Regions from separate parts of the Lysinibacillus sp. NPDC093210 genome, predicted to be linked through region 2. Evidence: riboswitches for the same ligand, from Rfam matches in the RefSeq annotation. Region 2 holds a riboswitch; each other region holds the start of a gene.

Region 1 (7,106 bases), on a different contig from region 2:
TAAGTGCTGGTATGGGGCTTTGGGCAAATGAAATTGCAGACCCACATACAATTGATAAAAACTGGATGATTTCAACTGGTTCACCATTAGGTCCTTTCGGGTTTCTAGATATAGTTGGCATGGAAACACCATATAACTTAAATGTGATGAAGGCAGATATTGATCCAATTGCCAAAATCATAGCAGAAAAAATTAAAGCAGAATATATCGATTTAGGGAAAATGGGTGTGTCTTCAGGGGAAGGTTTTTATAAATATCCTAATCCAGCCTATTTAGATAAAGACTTTCTCAAAAAAAATTAATTTGGGGCAAAAGAGAAAAAGTGTTAGATTGACTACATCAATCTAACACTTTTTTTGCATCACCGTTGATGTCCGCTACGGCAGTGCTTTCCGCGGGCACACTGTAAGTCACAACTCTCGCTAACCGAGGTATGCTATTGACTGAAAGCTTTTCGGTATTTTATAATTCCGAAAAAGTTGGTGGTTTCTTTTTGAAACCTTTCGTCGTAATGAAAGCATAGATAAAACCGATTGCAAGCCACAAAAAGCCTATCTTCAATGTCATGGGTGATAAATTAATGAATAAGTAGAAACAAATTCCGAACCCTAACCCTGGAATTAATAAGTATCGAATTATTTTCTTTTCTTTTTTACGGAAGAAGTAATATACGATTACTGACAAGTTAACAAACATAAATCCTGTCAGGCCTCCAAAGTTCATTAACTCTGCTACGAAATTTGCTGATAAAAACAGCGCTCCTAAAACACTAATTGCACACATCAATAAAATATTGTATATCGGCGTTTGATATTTTGGATGTAAATGTGTGAAAAACTTTTTCGAAAGTACCTCATCACGTCCCATACTAAACATTAATCGAGATGCACTTGCTTGCCCTGTTAAACCAGCTGTCACTGTCGATACAATAATCGCAACCGTATAAAGCGTTGCAAGAACTGCACCTCCTGCTTTTTCCGCTATATCAAATAATGCCGTATCAGCTGAGCTAAAGTTTGTAACATCCGGCCAAACGAGCTGAGCTACATAAGCTTGTCCAATAAAAATAAGTCCTCCGATTAAACAAGCTAAAATAGCTGCCTTCCAAATATCATCTTTTGGATTGACTGCCTCTTCAGAAAGAGTTGTAATCGAATCGAACCCTAAAAACGAGAAGCAAGCCATTGCTGCACCAGAAATAATTGCTGACATAACGAATTTTTCATCGTTGAAGAACGGCAAAACAGTAAAGAGCGACGTACCACTTTCCCCACCGACAACTGACTTCACACAAAAAATCACAAAAATAACGACTACAACTCCCATAAAAATAACGAGGATTTGATTTGTTTTTGCTGCGATACCAATTCCTAAAATATTTACAGTAGTTATAATACCTGCAATTAGTAACACCCATACCCAATACGGAACAGATGGTATTAATGCATTCGCATATGAAGCACCTACCATAAATACAATGAGTGGCACTAAAACATAATCCATAAACATCGCCCACCCAGCAAAAAATCCTAAATGTGGATTGATGGCACGTTGCGTATATGTATAAGTTGACCCTCCATTTGGAAAAACAGCAGCCATTCGACCGTAACTATAGGCAGAAAACATCATTGCAACCATTGCAATCAAATAGGCTAATGGCAACATCCCACCTGTAGACTCTGCTGCAAAGCCATAAATATAAGCTGGCGCAATCGGTGTCATAAAAGCAATGCCGTAAATGACTAAATCTTTTAATGTTAAAACACGCTTTAACTGTGGTGTATGATCATTGGGTGTTTGACTCATAGTCTATTCCTCTCACACATTCACTGGGTTACGTTTTGATAATTCTTCCGTTACTAAATCAATTACTTCATCTGTGCTCATTACTTGGCAATAAATTTGATTCATAATCATTATTTCAGCATCATGAAGCTGTTGCGTTGCAGCTGCACATGCATCTTCAACTAAAATAACTTCAAATCCTGCGTCAGCTAAGCTTCGAACTGTTGAAGCAACACATTGGTCAGTTACAACCCCTGTACAAACTACTGTTTCAATGCCCATATTGCGCAGTAAAAATTCATAATTCGTTCCACTTAATACGCTATCTGTCGTTTTATTTACAACAATCTCGTCATCAAGAGGCTTTAATTCATCCACCATCTCCGCTCCTGGATCACCGATTGGCAATAAAATATTGTTCCATCCTGGACGGCGTTGTACAGGAGAACGGTCTCGTCCATCTTTATGATGGCAAGCAATGCGACCAAATGTTACTTCTAATTTATTAGTACGGAAAAAATCTAAAAGCTTTCTATTGTTCGGAATCGTTAAATTGTCGATACGATTAAAGAAGTATTCCCACTGTTCAAACATTCCCTTTTCTTTTGCAACCTGCGCGTCTAAACCGTCTCGGCTAATAAACTGGTGTTGCATGTCTACGATTAGTAATGCTGTTTTATCAGGGTCCACGTTTATTTTTTGACCGTCAGTCGGTAAAAATTCATAATATAATGTTGATGTATTATCCATAATAATTCCTCCAAAATACCTCTAATTCCAAATTGTTTAGACAAATAAAAAAAAACAGACTCCTTTGTGCAAAAGAATCTGTCTAACACAAAAATGACCTACTCATTTTTAAAGCTAGAAACTAAAAATGAATCGACCATTTAAAATTCCCACTGTTTGTCTAAACAGAGATAGCACAACTTCATAAACAAGTATGTTTACGAAGACAGTCCTGTAACTATTCGTTACAGACCCAGCATATGATGGCGAGAACTCATCACATACTTCGGCGACACTTCCTTCTACCTAACATCTTCATCTTCTCGGACTCCATTAGGTACTGTTAATTGTCGCGCCTCTACCTCACTATCGAAAAAGTGAGGTTTATTTAATTGTTTGAAATAATTATATTATTGCGTTTTTTCTATGTCAACTTTAAATTTACTATATTTTATAAGATTTGCAGCACACTTCTTCAAAAAAATAACATAATAAATACTTTTATACAATAATTATTTGCAATAAATATAATAATATACCACAAATTGTATAATAGCTTAATTATCCACATTCTAATAATTCGATTTACAATATAATTTATAAAGTTGGTACTTCTTCTTTCAGCATGACATGAGAAACTTCGAAGCAATTCCTTGTTTATAAAGCATCGGACTTAGCCAGTGAGAACAGATTGCTTCCTCAGGAATGTAGTAATCTCTGAATATAAAAAAACCACCAATTAAAACGCTAATGCATTTCAAATGGTGGATAAATAAACTTACGTTGTTTAAATAGTTTCGCTTACATTTCCTCTATTATCTTTTTTAAGCATTAGCATGACAATAAAGGATATACAATATAAACCTGCTAAGTAGAGCATCGCAACTTTCATATCATAACTTTGTAGAATATAGCCGACAAGGATTGGTGAAAAACCACCTATAGCTCGACCAAAGTTAAAAATTGTATTTGTTGCCGTACTTCGAATTTGAACGGGATATAGACTGCCAATCAACGCTCCATATCCGGCAAACATACCATTTGAAAAGAATCCGACAATTGCACCACCTATTAGGACACCAACGCTACCCGTAGCATAAGAGTATGCAAACACAGCACATGCTGAGGCAATAAGGAAGACGCCAAAGGCACGCTTTGCGCCAAAACGATCTAGGAATAGTCCAAAGGTTAACATACCAATAATCATGCCAACGGCTGTACTAATTGTCCAGATGGCAGAGCTTGAAACAGATAAACCTTGGGACTGTTGCAACATTGATGGTAACCAAATCATTAATCCGTTATAACCCGCAATTTGAACAGTTGCCATTATGATTAAAGAGATTGTTGTAATCGCTGTTCGAGGCGTTTCAAACAATTGTACCAGCTTACCCTTTTCATCTTTCTTACTAGCCTTTTTATTTTTCTGAGCAGCGAGCCACTCAGGTGATTCATCTAAATTTTTCCTTACGATAAAGGCAAAGATAACAGGTATTACACCAACAAAGAATAATGCTCTCCATCCTAATGTAGGAAGAATGATGGCACTTAGTAATGCTGCTAAAATAACACCATATTGAGCACCTACACTGACATATGAAGATGCACGCCCTTGTTTATTTTTCGGCCAAGCTTCTGCAACAAGTGCCATACCAATACCATATTCTCCTCCGGCACCTATTCCTGCGATAAATCTAAATAGGTACACTTGTTCAATGCTAGTGGCTAATCCTGTTAAAGCCGTCCCAATTGCAAACAAGATGACGGTATAGGTAAAGACTTTTACCCTTCCATACTTATCTGCTAAAACTCCGAAAACAATTCCTCCTAATAGCATCCCTACATTCGTTATAGAAGAAATAAGTCCTCCAGTTGCTAAATCAATGTTAAATTCTGCAATAATCATTGTCATCGCAAAAGAGATAAACATGATGTCCATGCCTTCTAATGTTAAACCAGCTACCGATGCGACCACGGTTTTTTTTCGATAATCCATTCTACTCTCCTCCAGTATGTTCTAGATGAAATAAATCTCTTTTATTTACGAATGAATGGATGTATCTATATAAATATAACGTTTCCATTCTCCTTTTAAGCCTCACTGGACTTCCTTTAAAAGAGGTACGTTAGTTGTGTAATCACAGCTAAAATGCAAAATAAATGCCCTTCCGTCAGAACAGACAAAAGGGCATGAATAAACAAAGATATTACTAACATAATAGCTTAAAGTATCATATAGCCCTTTTCAGCCTCTCTGGACCGTATTAAAGGTAAATTATTTCAAAAGATATCTTAGCAAAATTATTTATATTTTTATACAAGAAAATTTTGGTAATAAATTAATTAAGCCCGTTCTAGTAATGCTTTCAACTCATAAAATAAATTTCAATAGTTGCTCTCAAAAAAACACTAGTCAAGATATGCGGAGATTGTTTTATCAATACTTCCAACGAATTTTACTTATATATGGAAATTGCTCCACTCAACCAAAAATACTTCATTCATTAATCGGGTAATCGGGCGGTTTACTTGTACTCACGAAGATAAACTCCATATTAAAAGGCAACAAACGCAAGGTTAGTTGTCTTTTTTAAAATTAAATGTTAGGCGTTGGTCAGCTAATTCTAGCGCTTCACAATGTGCGAAGTGTATGCGGCAACACAGGGGTGTTGTTGGGTTTAGTTTTATAGGCTCGACTCCAAATTAGTGGAATCGAGCCAATTTTCTTCATCATATTCGGTTTTTGCTTATTCTATTAAAGTCCCATTTCGTTAGCTCAATAAATTCAACAAAAAATATCTTTATTCATTTTTTAATACAAAAAGAACGAATCCCATTAATAAGAATTCGTTCTTGATAAATAATTATATGAACTCCCACGTTGATTAGCAAACAGAGCCAGGCACTGTTCGGCATTAGTATTAGATAGGAGAATATGTCAGTGTCCTGTCATTTTTATCTTTGGGCTAAAGTCTAAATACGCATTAATGCGCCATTAGGCTTTGGTAAATCGTGATCTGTTATTTGATTCATTTTACAAAAATGTTTAAAAAATCGTTGTGCTAGCTCTTTTTCTGTTGGTTCACTCTTCAACGAAACTATATCAAGTAAAATTTGAGCCATCCATAAATTATCAAAATAACGGTATTTGCCTGTATTCCATGTCATTTTGTCAGGGGATTTTTTATCTGTATAATATTTCCACAAAAGTAGCTGATTCGATTCCTGTTCTGTAAGTTGGAGTCTGTATTTTGAATGGGCAGGAATATTTCCATCTTCACACAGCTTACCGATATAATCTTCATTCACCATATAGACACCTAATATACGTCTGTCTTTTTCAGGCATGCCGGAATCTAATGCTGTTAACAGGACAGCACTATTTTGGTGCATGCGAATAGGTTTGTTTGGCTTCCCTTTGTTATTACCACTTTTTATTGCGCCTGAAAAAACCTTCCACTCTGAAACAGAACTATTTTGTTCTTCTATGTCACACCTAAATACCATTTGTGATTCAGGATGGAGTTTATGATGTTTCATAAGTTTTTCGTGTTCTAATCGAAGTTTCTGGTTTTTTCGTTGTAGTTTTTTTTCTTCTTCCTTCTTCCATTCTTCCTCCTTTCGTTCTATTTCCTTTTTTTGTATTATTTTTTCAATTAAATGAGCATCACTTTTATCATGTAGTTTTAGGTACTTTCCAAATACATCAGGGAAAACAAACATTTTATTTTCCGAGGCAAAATGTATTTCAATAATAGACTCATTATGTTTAACTATACTACCCATGCCAAAACGCTTATGTGTAACTTTTTTATTGATTAGATTCATTATTCTAATCCTCCTTTTGGAATAAAAACGCGGTTACTATTAGATAGTAAATTAATTAGTTAATTCAACAACACATTATCTTAAAAGCTCAAATAACTGTTTTAATTTTTTCCTTTTTACTTAATAAAGGATATAAAAAAAACGTATCCAAATTCTATCTGCAAAAAAGGTCAGTGGAATTCGAAATACGATTTGAAAAAAACAACTATAAGACTATTATAACATTTTTTTAAAAAATCACAAATTTATTATTGACACCAAGTTTTATTATGATGTAAAATTAAAAATTATTCTCTAAATCCTCATGAAATAATTTTCAAATAAGAACCTTATAAAAAGGCTCGAAACCTCTGGAAATCCTCTATAAAAAACTGTTTTCCGTTGATAAGCATAGGATATCCTCATGAAATAAATCAATGATATTCTTCAATTAAGCTCCAAATAAAAAGACCCCAATTTAGCAAAAGTTATTTGCAAAATCAGGATCTGTAAGGAAATTTTTTACTTTTCAAATTATATAGTAAAGCTTATAAATTATCCGAATTGTTAAGGAATTGTATGTGTACCCCATTATTAAGATAACTCCAACCACGCAACCGCTTCACAATGTGTGGAGTGTGGGAACATATCGACTGGTTGGATTTCCTGTGTTTTGTATCCGCCATCTTCTAAAATGCGAAGGTCACGTGCGAGTGTAGCAGGGTTACATGATACATAAACAACCCGTTTTGGACGTTGTTCTAAAATTGTTTGTAAAAGTGCTT
Region 2 (7,106 bases):
TTTTGGCACTCACTGCATGTTGAGGATGCACGCGATGTTTTAGATGAGCAAGGTATATTTGAGAAGTTGCTACATCATATTCGATATGCGACAAATGATGGTAAAATCCGTCCAACGATAACCGTATTTGCATCTGGAAGAGTAAAGATTTGGAATCATCAGCTCATACGTTATGCAGGCTATGAGACAGAAGCAGGCATCGTTGGTGATCCACATTCTGTGCCATTTACAAAAGTATGCGAATCACTAGGTTGGCAGGGTGAAGGAACGGCATTTGATGTACTACCACTCGTTATACAGGTGGATAATCGTAAACCGCAATTATTTACAATTCCACGTGAAGATGTATTGGAAGTTGCCATTCGCCATCCTGAGCATCCACAGGTGGAGAAACTAGCGTTGAAATGGTATGCGGTGCCGATTATTTCAAGCATGCGCTTTCAAATGGCAGGTATTGATTTTCAGGCGGCACCTTTTAATGGCTGGTATATGGGGACAGAAATTGGGGCACGTAATTTAGCGGATCATGATCGTTATGATATGTTACCGAAGATCGCTGAAATTTTTGGTCTCGATACAACAAAGCAGGCATCGCTTTGGCGTGATCGTGCATTAGTTGAATTAAATATTGCTGTACTCCATTCCTTTAAAGAAGATGGTGTAAGTATAGTCGATCATCATACTGCTGCACAGCAATTTAAGCTATTTGAAGAAGCTGAGCAGAAGGCAGGCCGTGACTTAACAGGCAACTGGACTTGGTTGATTCCGCCATTATCTCCTGCAACGACACATATTTTTCATAAGCCTTATGTCAATGTATATAATACACCCAATTATTTTTATCAGAAACCCCCTTACTAAATGTAAAGAGGCAGCTCATAGTATAATGAGCTGCCTTTTATTAATTTATAAATTCATTTCTAGAAGCTCTAAATGAGCAGAAGAATAGTAATGCCGCAACGACAACAAATAGCCAGCCAGCAGTATCCCAGCCGCCAAATAAATCATGTAAGTAACCAAATAAAATAGGACCTACTGCGGCTAATAAATAGCCTAATGATTGTGCAAATCCAGATAAATCTGCTGCCTCAAATGCCGTACGTGTACGAAGTGTAAAGAACATCATTGCAAGTGAAAATGATGCGCCACCTGCTAAGCCTAGCAATATCATCCACAATACAGCAAGACTAGTCCATTCCATGACAAGGCCAGTAAAGCCGATGAAATAGAATGCAGTAAACATTAAAACGAGAGGTCGCTGTGACGTCATTTTACTAGCAATAATTGGTACAGCTAAAGCCATAGGTACTTGTGAAATTTGCATGATGGAAAACATCCAACCTGCACGATCTGCGGCTATTCCTTGTGCAATATAGATTTCAGGAATCCAAGCTGCGGTTGTATAAAATAATAATGATTGTAAACCCATCGCGCCAGTGACTGCCCAAGTAACTGGTGATTTCCATAATGGTATACGTGCTTTCGTAGTGGCTACAGTTGGTTCAGGCTTATTAAATTTTAATTGTGGAATCCAAATCAGAATAGTCACTACGACAAGAGCTAGAGCGATTGCAAGTGCACCTTGCCAGCCAAGAGATGCATTAGCTATGGGATAACTAATACCAGCGCCAATTCCAGCTGTTAAGTTCATGGACATTGTGAAAAATGCCATCAGTAATCCAACATGATAAGGGAATTTCATTTTAAGTAGCCCTGGAATAAGGACGTTACCAAATGAAATAGCTACACCTATTATCATTGTACCAAATACGAGTAATCCAGTTGATCCTAGTGAGCGCAGCACAATTCCTAGTGCTAATAAAATCGTTGATATAAATAAAGTTAATTCAAGACCCAGTTTTCTTGCTATTACTGGGGCAATAGGTGACACTAGCGCGAATGCAAGCAATGGAATAGTTGTTAGAAAGCCTGCAAGTACGTTAGATATACCGAGATCCTCACGAATGAAGGAAATAATTGGGCCTACCACCGTTAATGGCATACGTAATGTCGAAGCAAGAAAAATTACACCGATGACTAATAAGAGAGTTGTGCCCTTCCAGTTAATCTTTCTGCTAGGAAAAGTAGATTCCTCGTTAGTTGTCAAAATAAGTACCTCCCTAATAGAACAATTATAATTCGAACCACTATAACACTTTAACACAATAATAAAAATAGTAGAATATTCATAAAATACAGAACATTAATCGTTTTATTGAAATGTCTTAGGTCGTATGTTAAACTAAGACACATCATAAATTTAATAATTATATGCCTCATGTTTGTATTGAGGTAGAGGTCGCGGTATTTATAAGTAAGCTAATGGAGATGACAAGCATTGAAGATGTTAGCTGAAAGGAAATATTGCCGAAGTGTGAGGGGACTTGAAAACCTCATGCTGGGGCTGTCTCCGAAAGGAACAGAACTGTCACGTTGGACAACGTGTTGTGCTATCATTTTTAAGAAACAGAGGATTTACTTAGCCATCACAACGTTCATGTGATGGCATTTTTTTGCCTCTTAGAAAAGGAAGGAAGCTTTAACGTGAGTGAGATAAAAACTAATCAGCTCGGTCATAAAGCACCAGAGTTGAAAAAAGAATTAAAAAGCCGCCATATAACAATGATTTCGTTAGGCGGTACTATCGGAACTGGGCTATTTCTAGCAAGTGGTGGAGCTATAGCGCAGGCTGGACCAGGTGGTGCACTTCTTGCTTATGCACTAATCGGCATTATGGTGTACTTCTTAATGACGAGCTTAGGTGAAATGGCAGCTTATATGCCGTCATCAGGTTCATTTAGTACGTATGCAACAAAATTTGTAGATCCAGCGCTTGGCTTTGCACTTGGCTGGAACTACTGGTATAACTGGGCGATTACAATAGCCGCTGAAATTGCAGCAGTTTCTCTTATAATGAAGTACTGGTTCCCAGACAGCTCTTCGGCACTATGGACAGTCATATTTATTGCCATTGTACTTACATTCAATTTACTATCTGTAAAAAGCTATGGTGAAAGTGAATATTGGTTTGCAATGATAAAAGTTGCGACTGTTATTGTCTTCATTATTGTCAGCCTATTGATGATTTTTGGTATTTTAGGTGGGCAAGCTCCTGTAGGCTTTACGAATTTCTTTATAAGTGATGGACCCTTCCACGGTGGCTTCCTTGCTACATTCGGAATATTTCTAGCAGCAGGCTTCTCGTTCCAAGGGACAGAGCTATTAGGGATAACGGCTGGGGAAACTGATGATCCTGGTAAAAATATCCCGAAGGCTGTTAAGTCCGTCTTCTGGCGTATTATTTTATTTTACATTTTAGCCATTGCAGCAATAGGGATGTTAATTCCATTTACAGATGCTCGTTTATTATCTGAAGATATTGCTGTTTCACCATTCACATTAGTGTTTGACCGCTTAGGAATTGCCTTTGCTGCTTCATTAATGAATGCCATTATTTTAACGGCGATGTTATCTGCAGGTAATTCTGGATTATATGCATCATCACGTATGTTATGGCAATTAGCAGTAGATGGACATGCACCTAAGATTTTCGCTAAGCTAAGCCGTCGCGGAATTCCAATTTACGCATTACTGTTGACATTAGCAGTAGGTTGCTTAGCATTTTTAGCATCTTTCTTTGGTGATGGCGTTGTCTACATGTGGCTTTTAAACGCATCTGGGATGTCCGGCTTTATTGCATGGCTTGGTATTGCCTTTAGTCATTACCGCTTCCGTAGAGCTTTTGAAGCCCAAGGCATAGACCCAAAATTACTACCATATAAAGCAAAGCTATATCCATTCGGGCCACTCTTTGCATTTACAGTGTGTATGGTTGTTGTAATTGGTCAAAACTATACAGCTTTCACAGGCAATTCAATTGACTGGTATGGTGTCCTTGTTTCATATATCGGTATACCACTGTTTATCGCCTTGTGGTTGGGCTACAAAATAAAACATAAAACAAAAATGATTCCACTGCAAAAGTGTGATTTAAAAGTAGAAAAATAGAAATAAAAGCTGTCCTATTAGTTATAGGGCAGCTTTTATTTATTTGGCGTTAATTTCCGTTGCGTGCGGCCCAGGAGTCTGATTAGCTTGGTAAATTGTTTGAGAATTGTTTGAGTGCCTGGCACTTTTAAAGGCATTTTTTAAAAAAACATATGGTAAGCTATACAGATACAGGATAAAAATATAAAAATATGATGGCAAATGGTAATTAAAGATAATGCTTTATGGAAAAGAGGTGCCTAAACATGCAAAAACGTATATTACTAGTTGAAGACGATGAAACTATCCGAGAAATGGTCGACAAGTTTTTAACAATGGAGGGCTTTGCTGTTACATCCGTTACAAATGGTGAAGAAGCAGTGCAAATTTGTTTAAGTAAAACGTTTGATTTAGTTATTTTGGATATTATGATGCCTAAACTAGATGGATTAGAAGTGTTAAAAATAATTCGAGAAAAAGAAGCGATACCTATTATTATGATGTCAGCAAAAGACAGTGATGTTGATAAAGCATTAGGTCTTGGTTTAGGAGCGGATGATTATATTGCAAAGCCATTTTCAATGTTGGAATTTTCAGCGCGTGTGAAGGCTGCAATACGAAGGGCCACACAATATTCTAGCCCGATGGAGGAAACGAAGGGGACATTGACAATTGGTAACTTGGTAATTGATGTCGTTAATTTCTCAGTTGAAAAAGAACAACAACAGGTGAAACTAACTTCAAAGGAATTTGCTATTTTAAAGCTATTTATCACAAATCGGAATCGCGTATTTACTAAACAGCAAATCTATCAACTCATTTGGAATGATCAATATTATGGTGATGAAAATATTATTAATGTGCATATTAGAAGATTGCGAGAAAAAATTGAAGATGACCCTTCCAACCCTCAGTATATTAAAACACTTTGGGGAATTGGCTATAAATTAGAGGGCTAGGCGTATGATACTATTTTTATCTACCATTATTCTTTTTCTCTTAGCAATCATTCTTTTTCAGTTGAAAAGAAAACGAGAGCAAAACGATACAATCAGATACATGCACACAAAACTACAAGCTATTATGAATGAAAACGAACAAACAAACGAGAAAATTTTAGTTGCTACATCGGATCAAGAACTACAGCAAATGCTTACTACTATAAATGCATTACTGAATGATACGCACAAAATATTAGCCAAACATCGAAAAACAGAAAGTTCAATGAAAAAGATGCTTGCCAATATTTCGCATGATCTAAAAACGCCGTTAACAGTTGTGCTAGGCTATACAGAAATGTTGCAGCTACAACAATCGCTAAAAGATACAGAACACAATCGCTTACTTTCAGGAATCCATTTAAAAACGGAGGAAGTACTGAAGCTTATTCATACATTTTTTGATTTGGCAAAAATTGAAGCGGGCGATACAGAATACCCAATAACAAAAGTAAACATAAGTGAAATATGCCGAAAAAATATTTTGTCATTTTACGATATGGTGATGTCGATGGGCCTTCATATTGACATTAACATACCTGAAACACCGATGTATGCTCTAGGCAACGAAGAGGCGTTAGATAGAGTATTGAACAATTTAATTGCCAATGCGATTGCTTATGGGGCTGAAGGTCGTGTAATTGGGCTAACAGTAAGAAATAACGCTACCGATGTTTATATTGATGTCTGGGATTGTGGGAAAGGTATTGAGGAATACCATATAGACAGCGTATTTGAAAGGATGTATACGCTTGAAGACTCAAGAAATAAATCATTTCAAGGTAGTGGGCTAGGTCTAACGATAACAAAACGACTTGTAGAAATAATGAATGGTACAATCCAACTGAAAAGCATCCCTTATGAAAAGACGGTTTTTACGATTTCCTTAAAAAGAATGCTGTACTAATCTAGCCCTGCCTGTAGAGCTAAAAATGCTCTAGAGGCTTTTCTTCTTCTCTTAAGGAATTTGTAAGAATCAAGTAATAAAATAGAGAGTTTTACTTCTTATAATAAAGGAAGCCACATATGAGGGAGAGGTTAAATGGCGTATATTGTAAAAACAAATCAGCTTACAAAAGTCTACGATGGAAACGAAGTGGTTTCCACAGTCAATATGCATGTTAAGAGAGGAGAGATATATGGTTTTTTGGGTCCAAATGGAGCAGGGAAAACAACGATTATGAAAATGTTAACTAATCTGGCCAAACCGACAAGTGGGGATATTGAAATCTTCGGTGAAAAATTAACGGATCGGTCGTACGAAGTGCTAAAAAGAATGGGTACAATTATTGAATATCCCATTTTCTATGAAAAGTTAACAGCACAAGAAAACCTCGAATTACATTGCGAATATATGGGTTATTACGATAAAAACGAAATCGGCCATGTTCTTGATTTAGTAAAGCTAACCAATGTGGATGGTAAAAAAGTAAAGGATTTTTCGTTAGGGATGAAACAACGTTTAGGTATTGCCCGTGCGATAATGACTAAACCAGAGTTGCTAATTTTAGATGAACCTATAAATGGTCTTGATCCAGTTGGTATAAGAGAGTTAAGAGAATTATTCAAGATGTTAAGTAAAGAATATGGCATTACTATTATAGTTTCCAGTCATATTTTAGCTGAGATTGAGCAAATGGCGGATACAATTGGGGTCATTAATAATGGCAGATTAATCGATGAAGTTTCGATGGAGCATGTAAGGCATAGTCAAACAGATTTTATTGAGCTAATTGTCAGTGAGGGGAAAAAGGCAGCCTTTATATTAGATAGTCAATTACGCATCACCAATTTTAAATGCATTGATGAGCGCTGTATTCGAATATACGATATGTCCATTTCACAAAAATTACTATCTAAAACGTTAATAGAACATGATATTGAAATTGAAGAGATTAGTAGGAAAACAAGTTCTTTAGAGGATTATTTCTTGAAATTAATCAATGGAGGTGAAATCCATGCTTAATTTAATGCGTTTAGAAATGAAAAAAAACCATTTAGGCTCGTATGTGACAGCTGCTATTATCGCCAATGTCGTTATATTAGGTTTTATGTTTATGATTTTAGTTATCTCAAAAATTGAAGGTGACGCTGGTTTAGAAAACTATCCTATCGCTTTGA
Region 3 (7,106 bases), on a different contig from region 2:
CAAATTGAAGAAAGTGCGTTCAACTTAAGTCCTGCGGATTTAGCAGAAATACCTGCTGCTATCTTCTTCAAAGATGTGCCAGCGGGCGTGAAAAATGGTAAGGATGCTATTGACTATTTGAAATCTGTCTATACAGATAAAGTAGCTTTTGAATATGAGCATGTTGTAGCAACTGAAGAACGTGAATGGATTCAAGCACAAATCGAATCTGGTTCTTTAAAACAAGCACTAACTTCAGATGAGAAAAAAGCGTTATTAGATCGTTTAACACGTGTTGAAAACTTTGAAAAATTCATTCACAAAACATTTGTTGGTCAAAAACGTTTCTCTGGAGAAGGTTTAGATACTCAAATCGTCCTTTTTGATGAAATTTTAAAAACAGTAGAAGCAAACAATGTTGAAAATGTTCGTATAGGAATGGCGCACCGTGGTCGTCTAAATGTACTAACACATATTTTAAATAAACCATATGACATGATGTTCTCAGATTTTGCACATGTTTCGAACGATTTATTTATGCCAGAGCATGGTCGACTTGAAATTACAAAAGGTTGGACTGGCGATGTGAAATACCACATGGGTGCTTCATATACTCGTGAATCAGGCATGAACATAAAACTAGCATATAACCCTTCTCACTTAGAAGTTGGAAACCCAGTTGTATTAGGATCTACTCGTGCAACACAAGATGAAACATCTAAACCAGGGCAAGCTGTGCATAATCCAGCTAAAGGCTTAGGTATTCTTGTACATGGTGATGCTGCATTCCCTGGTCAAGGTATTGTTACAGAAGTATTAAACTATTCGAAAACAGAAGGTTTCTCAACAGGTGGGACAATTCATATTATTGCTAATAACATGATTGGTTTCACTACAGAGCTTCAAGACTCACGTTCATCTGTCTATTCTTCTGACCCAGCAAAAGGTTATGAAGTACCAGTTGTTCATGTGAACGCAGACAGCCCAGAAGCTGTTTCTCAAGTAGGTCGTTTTGCCGCAAGCTACCGCCAAAAATTCGGTAAAGATATTGTTGTTGACTTAATTGGTTACCGTCGACATGGTCATAATGAAACAGATGACCCAACTGTAACAAATCCAGAAACATACAAACTTGTTGCGAAACATGAGACAATTCGTGCATTATACGGTGCGCAATTAGTAGCAGAAGGTTTAGTTACGGCTGATGAAGTTGCTGCACTTGATTCAGCTATTTATGCTGAAATGCAGGTTGCTTACGATCACGTAAAAGAAATGGCAGAAAAAGATGAACATAAACATTTAGAAATGCCAGAAGAATTGAAAATTAATTTCCCACAAGTTGATACAGCAGTAGGTGCTGAACGTTTACAAACGATTAACGAAGAACTGTTAGTATTTGAACAAAACTTCGAGCCACAAAAGAAATTAGGCAAAATTTTAGAAAAACGTCGTGATGCATTTGCATCTGCAAAAATTGATTGGGGTCATGCCGAAACATTAGCATACGCAACAATTATTCAAGATGGTACGCCAGTACGATTTACTGGTCAAGATGCTCAACGTGGTACATTCTCACAACGTCATTTAGTGTTACATGACAAAAATAATGGTAACGTATTTACACCACTACACCATATTTCTGGTGCAAGCGCTTCATTTACAGTACACAACTCACCATTAACAGAAGCTGGGGTTGTTGGCTTTGAATATGGTTACAATTTAGAAAAAGGCAACGTACTTTCAGTATGGGAAGCGCAGTTTGGTGATTTCGCGAACATGGCGCAAGTGATGTTTGATAACTTCATTTCAGGGGCACGCTCTAAGTGGGGTCAAAAATCTGGCTTCGTCATTCTTTTACCTCACGGTTATGAAGGGCAAGGTCCTGAACACTCTTCAAGCCGTATGGAACGCTATTTACAAATGTCTGCTGAAAATAACTGGTTTGTTGCAAACTGCTCGAATGCAGGGAACTACTACCACTTATTACGTCGTCAAGCAGCAATGTTGGAAACAGAAGGTGTGCGTCCGTTAGTTGTTGTATCACCAAAATCTTTACTTCGTCATCCATTAGCTGCAGCAAATGCTGAACAATTAGCAAATGGCTCATTCCAAGAAGTAATCGAGCAACCAGGTTTAGGCTCAAAAACTAAATCTGTTGAACGAATTGTATTAGGTACTGGTAAAGTAATGATAGACTTAGCAGACCGCGTGAAAGATGGAGAAGGCTTCGATCACTTACACATTGTTCGTGTAGAGCAACTTTACCCATTCCCAACAGCGCAAGTTGCTGATATTATTGCTAAGTATCCTAACGCTAAAGAAATCGTATGGGTACAAGAAGAACCTAAAAACCAAGGTACTTGGAATTACGCATTGGAAACATTACATGAATTATCTGAAGGTAAAAAGCTTCGTTATGTAGGTCGTCCTGCAATGAGCTCAACTTCTGAAGGTGATGCGGATTCTCATAAAGCAGCTCAATCAGCTCTAATTGAAGAAGCAGTTGCTGAAACGGTAAAAGTAAACTAAATATATCATTATTACTGGAAGCTGGGCTACATGCCTAAGGCGGTAGCCCTTTATGTGCATGATACGCATGCACATTAATCAAAGGAGGAAATGAAAGTGGCTGAAATTAAAGTCCCTGAATTAGCAGAATCGATTACAGAAGGTAGTATTGCACAGTGGGTTAAAAAAGTGGGAGACCGCGTAGAAAAAGGCGAATTCATCGTTGAGCTTGAAACAGATAAAGTAAATGCTGAAATCATTTCTGAAGAAGCTGGGGTGTTAACACAAATTTTAGCTGAAGAAGGCGATACTGTTCTTGTAGGTCAAGTAATCGCTGTTGTAGAAGCGGGCGAAGGGGCGGCACCTGCACCAGCAGCAGCAGCACCAGTTGCGGAAGCTCCAACACCAGCGGCTCCTCAAGCGGTAGCAGCTCCAACACCAGCAGCACCTGTTGTAGAGGAAACTTCAGGCGAGCGTGTAATTGCATCTCCTGCTGCACGTAAACTTGCTCGTGAAAAAGGTATTGATCTTGCAGCTGTATCTCCAGTTGATCCACAAGGTCGCGTACGTGTACAAGACGTTGCAGCTCACGGTACAGCACCTGTAGCAGCACCTCAAGCAACACCAGCAGCACCAAAAGCAGTAGTAGCTGTTGACGAGTCACGTGTTACAGTTGAAAAAATGAGCCGTCGCCGTCAAACAATTGCTAAACGTTTATTAGAAGTAAAGCAATCGACTGCTATGCTTACAACTTTCAATGAAGTAGATATGACAAACGTTATGGCATTACGTTCTCGTAAAAAAGATCAATTCTTTGAGTCTACTGGCTCTAAACTTGGTTTCATGTCATTCTTCACAAAAGCAGTTGTAGCTGCACTTAAAAAATACCCTTATGTGAATGCTCAAATCGTTGGCGATGAAATTCACTTAAACAACTTCTTTGATATTGGTGTAGCTGTATCAACTGAAGAAGGTTTAGTAGTACCAGTTGTACGAGATGCTGACCGCAAAAACTTTGCTGAAATTGAAGATTCGATTGCAGACTTAGCTAAAAAAGCACGCGATAAAAAATTAGGTTTAGCTGATCTACAAGGTGGTTCATTCACAATTACAAATGGCGGTGTATTCGGTTCATTAATGTCAACACCTATTATGAACGGTACACAAGCTGCTATTTTAGGAATGCACTCAATTAAAAAACGCCCAGTTGAAGTAAATGGCGAAGTTGAAATTCGTCCTATGATGTACTTAGCATTATCTTACGACCACCGTATTATCGATGGTAAAGATTCTGTAGGCTTCCTTAAAACTGTTAAAGAGTTACTTGAAAATCCAGAAGATTTATTATTAAATTCTTAATTCGATAATTTAAGTGTTTAAACCCTGCAAACTTAACTGTTTTGCAGGGTTTTTTTCATATTAAATTGTTTTCCGCTATAATGGTGCTGGATGGTCTAAATGACCTTTGTTTGACTGAAAAATCGATTCTTATGGTTTATAAATCTTGATTTTTATAATAAAAATTTGTGAAATGATGGCAAACATATTTAATGTTATTCTACTTAATTTATGGATTTAAAAAGGATTACAGGCTAATTTTGTTATTAGTCAGAAAAATGATAAAACTATCTTGACGAATATGCTAGCTTTATAGTAATATCTATATAACAATTAAATAAACAAACCTCACTTTTGTTTTTTGTGAGGTAGAGGCGCGGTATTTATTAGTCCATTGCTGAGTATAAGCAAGCGAAGACGTAATGGAGAAGGAAATATCGCCGAAGTATAAAAGGAGCTCGTACTTTTATGCTGGGTCTGCAGTGAATAAGTGCAGGACTGTCCTAGTAAATTTAATTCCAGTTTACTAGGTTGTGCTATCTCGGAAACATGGAAATTATAGTGAGGATTTGGGCAACTGTCAATAAAAGGTAAGACCTAAGTTCAAAACTTAGGTCTTTTTTTGTACAGTTGCTTTATTTTTTTTACAGAAAAGGGGAGTTTTAGATGAAAAGAAAATGGTTGTTATTTATGTTAGCGGCAATGACAGCAATCGTGTTAGCGGCTTGCGGTACTGGTGACAAGGATGAAAAGACAACAGGTGATGGTTCAAAGGAAGAAACTGGTGGGGAATTCCGCATTGGGATGGAAGCAGGTTATCCACCATTTAACTGGACTCAGCAAGATGATGCAAATGGAGCTGTAAAAATTGCTGATAATGCAGAGTATGCAGGCGGTTATGATGTACAAATGGCGAAAAAAATCGCTGAAGGTTTAGGTAAAAAATTAGTAGTTGTAAAAATGGAGTGGGATGGTTTAGTACCTGCGCTTCAGTCAAAAAAAATCGATGCGATTGTAGCAGGGATGTCTCCAACAGAAGAACGTAAACAAACAATTGATTTTACTGAAAACTACTATACTTCTGATTTTGTAATGGTTATTAAAAAAGGTAGCAAGTATGAAAATGCAAAATCAATTCAAGATTTCTCAGGTGCAAAAGTTACATCTCAGCTAAATACATCTAACTATAATGTTATCGATCAAATTAAAGGTGTAGAAAAGCAAACAGCAATGGAAAACTTCTCTGCAATGCGTGTAGCGCTAGAAGCTGGCAAAATTGATGGCTATGTAGCTGAACGTCCAGAAGGTATTTCGGCAGCAGCAGCTAATGACAAATTCACATTTGTTTCTTTTGAAGAAGGATTTGATACAGATATTTCAAATACTTCAATTGCAGTTGGTTTACGTAAAGGTGATGCTAGTCTAGATAAAATCAATGAAATTTTAAAAGGTATTTCAGAAGATGATCGCCAAAAAATTATGGAAGAAGCTATTCTTCAACAACCTGCAGCTCAGTAATGCAAAAAGAGATAGGGTTGTCCTTCACGAAAAAACAGCATACTGGCAGTTTCAAGTATGCTGTTCTTACCAAGTGAAAAATCACCTACAACATATGAAAAGAGAAGTTGATTTTTACTAAATTAAAGTCGTGACATTTTGCTAAAAGCGACTGGGACAACCTTTATCACATTTAGTTTGTTCAGAGAGGAAGTCATGCTGAATAAAGTCATGTCTAAGAAGTGTGTCACATATTTTGAATAAAGCAAATTAATTCAAATGAAGAGATGATTTCACTAAAGGCATAATTGATATAATGCAACAACACGTTGTTAGGAGGAACATCATGAGTTTAGAATGGATCATTTCTATTATAGAAAACAACTGGCAAATGTTTTTACGAGGTGCGTATTATACGTTACTCATTTCAACAATCAGTACAATTATTGGTGCATTCATCGGATTTTTTATTGGGATTATGCATACCATTCCAGTTCGTAAAAAAAGTATAAAACGTTTTTTATTAAAATGTATTAATTTTATACTGACATGCTATGTTGAATTTTTCCGTGGTACACCAATGATTGTACAGGCAATGGTAGTATTTTACGGACTAGATATTGCTTTTGGCATCGATATGCACTTCATTACTGCGGGTATTTTAGTCGTTTCACTGAATACTGGTGCTTATATGGCTGAAATCGTACGTGGTGGGATTGTCTCTATCGATAAAGGTCAATACGAGGCTGCTTCTGCGATTGGCATGGGGCATGTGCAAATTATGATGCATGTTGTATTACCGCAAGTTGCACGCAACATCTTACCAGCAACAGGAAACCAATTAATTATGAATATTAAAGATACGGCCGTTTTAAGTGTAATTGGTGTAACGGAATTATTCTTCCAAACAAAATCGATTTCGGGTAATAACTTCCGTTATTTCGAATCTTTCTTTGTAGCATGTGTGCTTTACTTCATTATGACATTTACGGCTTCGAGAATTTTACTATATGTAGAAAAACGTCTTGACGGTCCGGATGCTTATCAAAAAGAACTGAAAGAAATTGACTAGGGGGGAACGAACAAATGGCAATCATTCAAATAGAACATTTAAGTAAATCATTTGGTCGTAACCAAGTATTAAAAGATGTGAATTTTAAAGTAGAAAAGGGAGAGGTTGTATGTCTAATCGGTTCATCAGGATCCGGCAAATCAACACTCCTTCGTTGCATTAATTTACTTGAAACACCAAATGGTGGGGAAATTATTTATAAAGGGGAAAATATTTTACACGCAAAGCATAACATTCAAGCTTATCGTACTCATTTAGGAATGGTTTTCCAACAGTTTAATTTGTTTAACAATCACAATGTGCTTAAAAATTGTACAGTTGGACAAGTAAAAGTGTTAAAGCGTTCCAAAGAAGAAGCTGAAAAAACAGCTTTAAAGTATCTTAAAATCGTCGGGATGGATCAATATGTGAATGCAAAACCTCGTCAACTTTCTGGTGGTCAAAAGCAACGTGTGGCCATTGCTCGTGCATTATCTATGAACCCAGATGTAATGCTTTTCGATGAGCCAACATCCGCGCTAGATCCAGAAATGGTTGGGGAAGTTTTGAAAGTAATGCGTGAGTTAGCAGATGCCGGAAATACGATGCTGATTGTTACACATGAAATGGAGTTTGCAAAGGAAGTTGCAGATCGTGTTGTGTTTATGGATAAAGGTGTAATTGTTGAGGAGGGGCCTCCTTCAAAGGTGCTAGTAGACCCTGAACACGAACG

The links. A riboswitch is a leader RNA that binds a small molecule or an ion and turns the genes downstream of it on or off. The one in region 2 is predicted to bind lysine.
Region 1: linked by a shared signal. The riboswitch ahead of ACIP9C_RS19830 (cysteine hydrolase family protein) and the one ahead of ACIP9C_RS13165 (amino acid permease) in region 2 are both predicted to bind lysine.
Region 3: linked by a shared signal. The riboswitch ahead of ACIP9C_RS14665 (transporter substrate-binding domain-containing protein) and the one ahead of ACIP9C_RS13165 (amino acid permease) in region 2 are both predicted to bind lysine.

The regions. Positions count from the first base shown of each region.
Region 1 is NZ_JBIVOE010000010.1:34,256-41,361, reverse strand. Features, by position in the region: gene ACIP9C_RS19840 (3-hydroxyacyl-CoA dehydrogenase) at 1-302, shown strand, start outside; gene ACIP9C_RS19835 (APC family permease) at 463-1,806, opposite strand; gene ACIP9C_RS19830 (cysteine hydrolase family protein) at 1,819-2,535, opposite strand; lysine riboswitch at 2,699-2,883, opposite strand; gene ACIP9C_RS19825 (MFS transporter) at 3,302-4,510, opposite strand; gene ACIP9C_RS19820 (malate synthase) at 5,488-6,342, opposite strand; gene rlmD (23S rRNA (uracil(1939)-C(5))-methyltransferase RlmD) at 6,916-7,106, opposite strand, start outside.
Region 2 is NZ_JBIVOE010000004.1:372,876-379,981, reverse strand. Features, by position in the region: gene ACIP9C_RS13175 (nitric oxide synthase oxygenase) at 1-861, shown strand, start outside; gene ACIP9C_RS13170 (CynX/NimT family MFS transporter) at 902-2,107, opposite strand; lysine riboswitch at 2,286-2,461, shown strand; gene ACIP9C_RS13165 (amino acid permease) at 2,545-4,008, shown strand; gene ACIP9C_RS13160 (response regulator transcription factor) at 4,254-4,946, shown strand; gene ACIP9C_RS13155 (sensor histidine kinase) at 4,951-5,892, shown strand; gene ACIP9C_RS13150 (ABC transporter ATP-binding protein) at 6,028-6,951, shown strand; gene ACIP9C_RS13145 (ABC transporter permease) at 6,944-7,106, shown strand, end outside.
Region 3 is NZ_JBIVOE010000006.1:13,081-20,186, reverse strand. Features, by position in the region: gene ACIP9C_RS14675 (2-oxoglutarate dehydrogenase E1 component) at 1-2,508, shown strand, start outside; gene odhB (2-oxoglutarate dehydrogenase complex dihydrolipoyllysine-residue succinyltransferase) at 2,605-3,846, shown strand; lysine riboswitch at 4,187-4,372, shown strand; gene ACIP9C_RS14665 (transporter substrate-binding domain-containing protein) at 4,492-5,343, shown strand; gene ACIP9C_RS14660 (amino acid ABC transporter permease) at 5,669-6,394, shown strand; gene ACIP9C_RS14655 (amino acid ABC transporter ATP-binding protein) at 6,409-7,106, shown strand, end outside.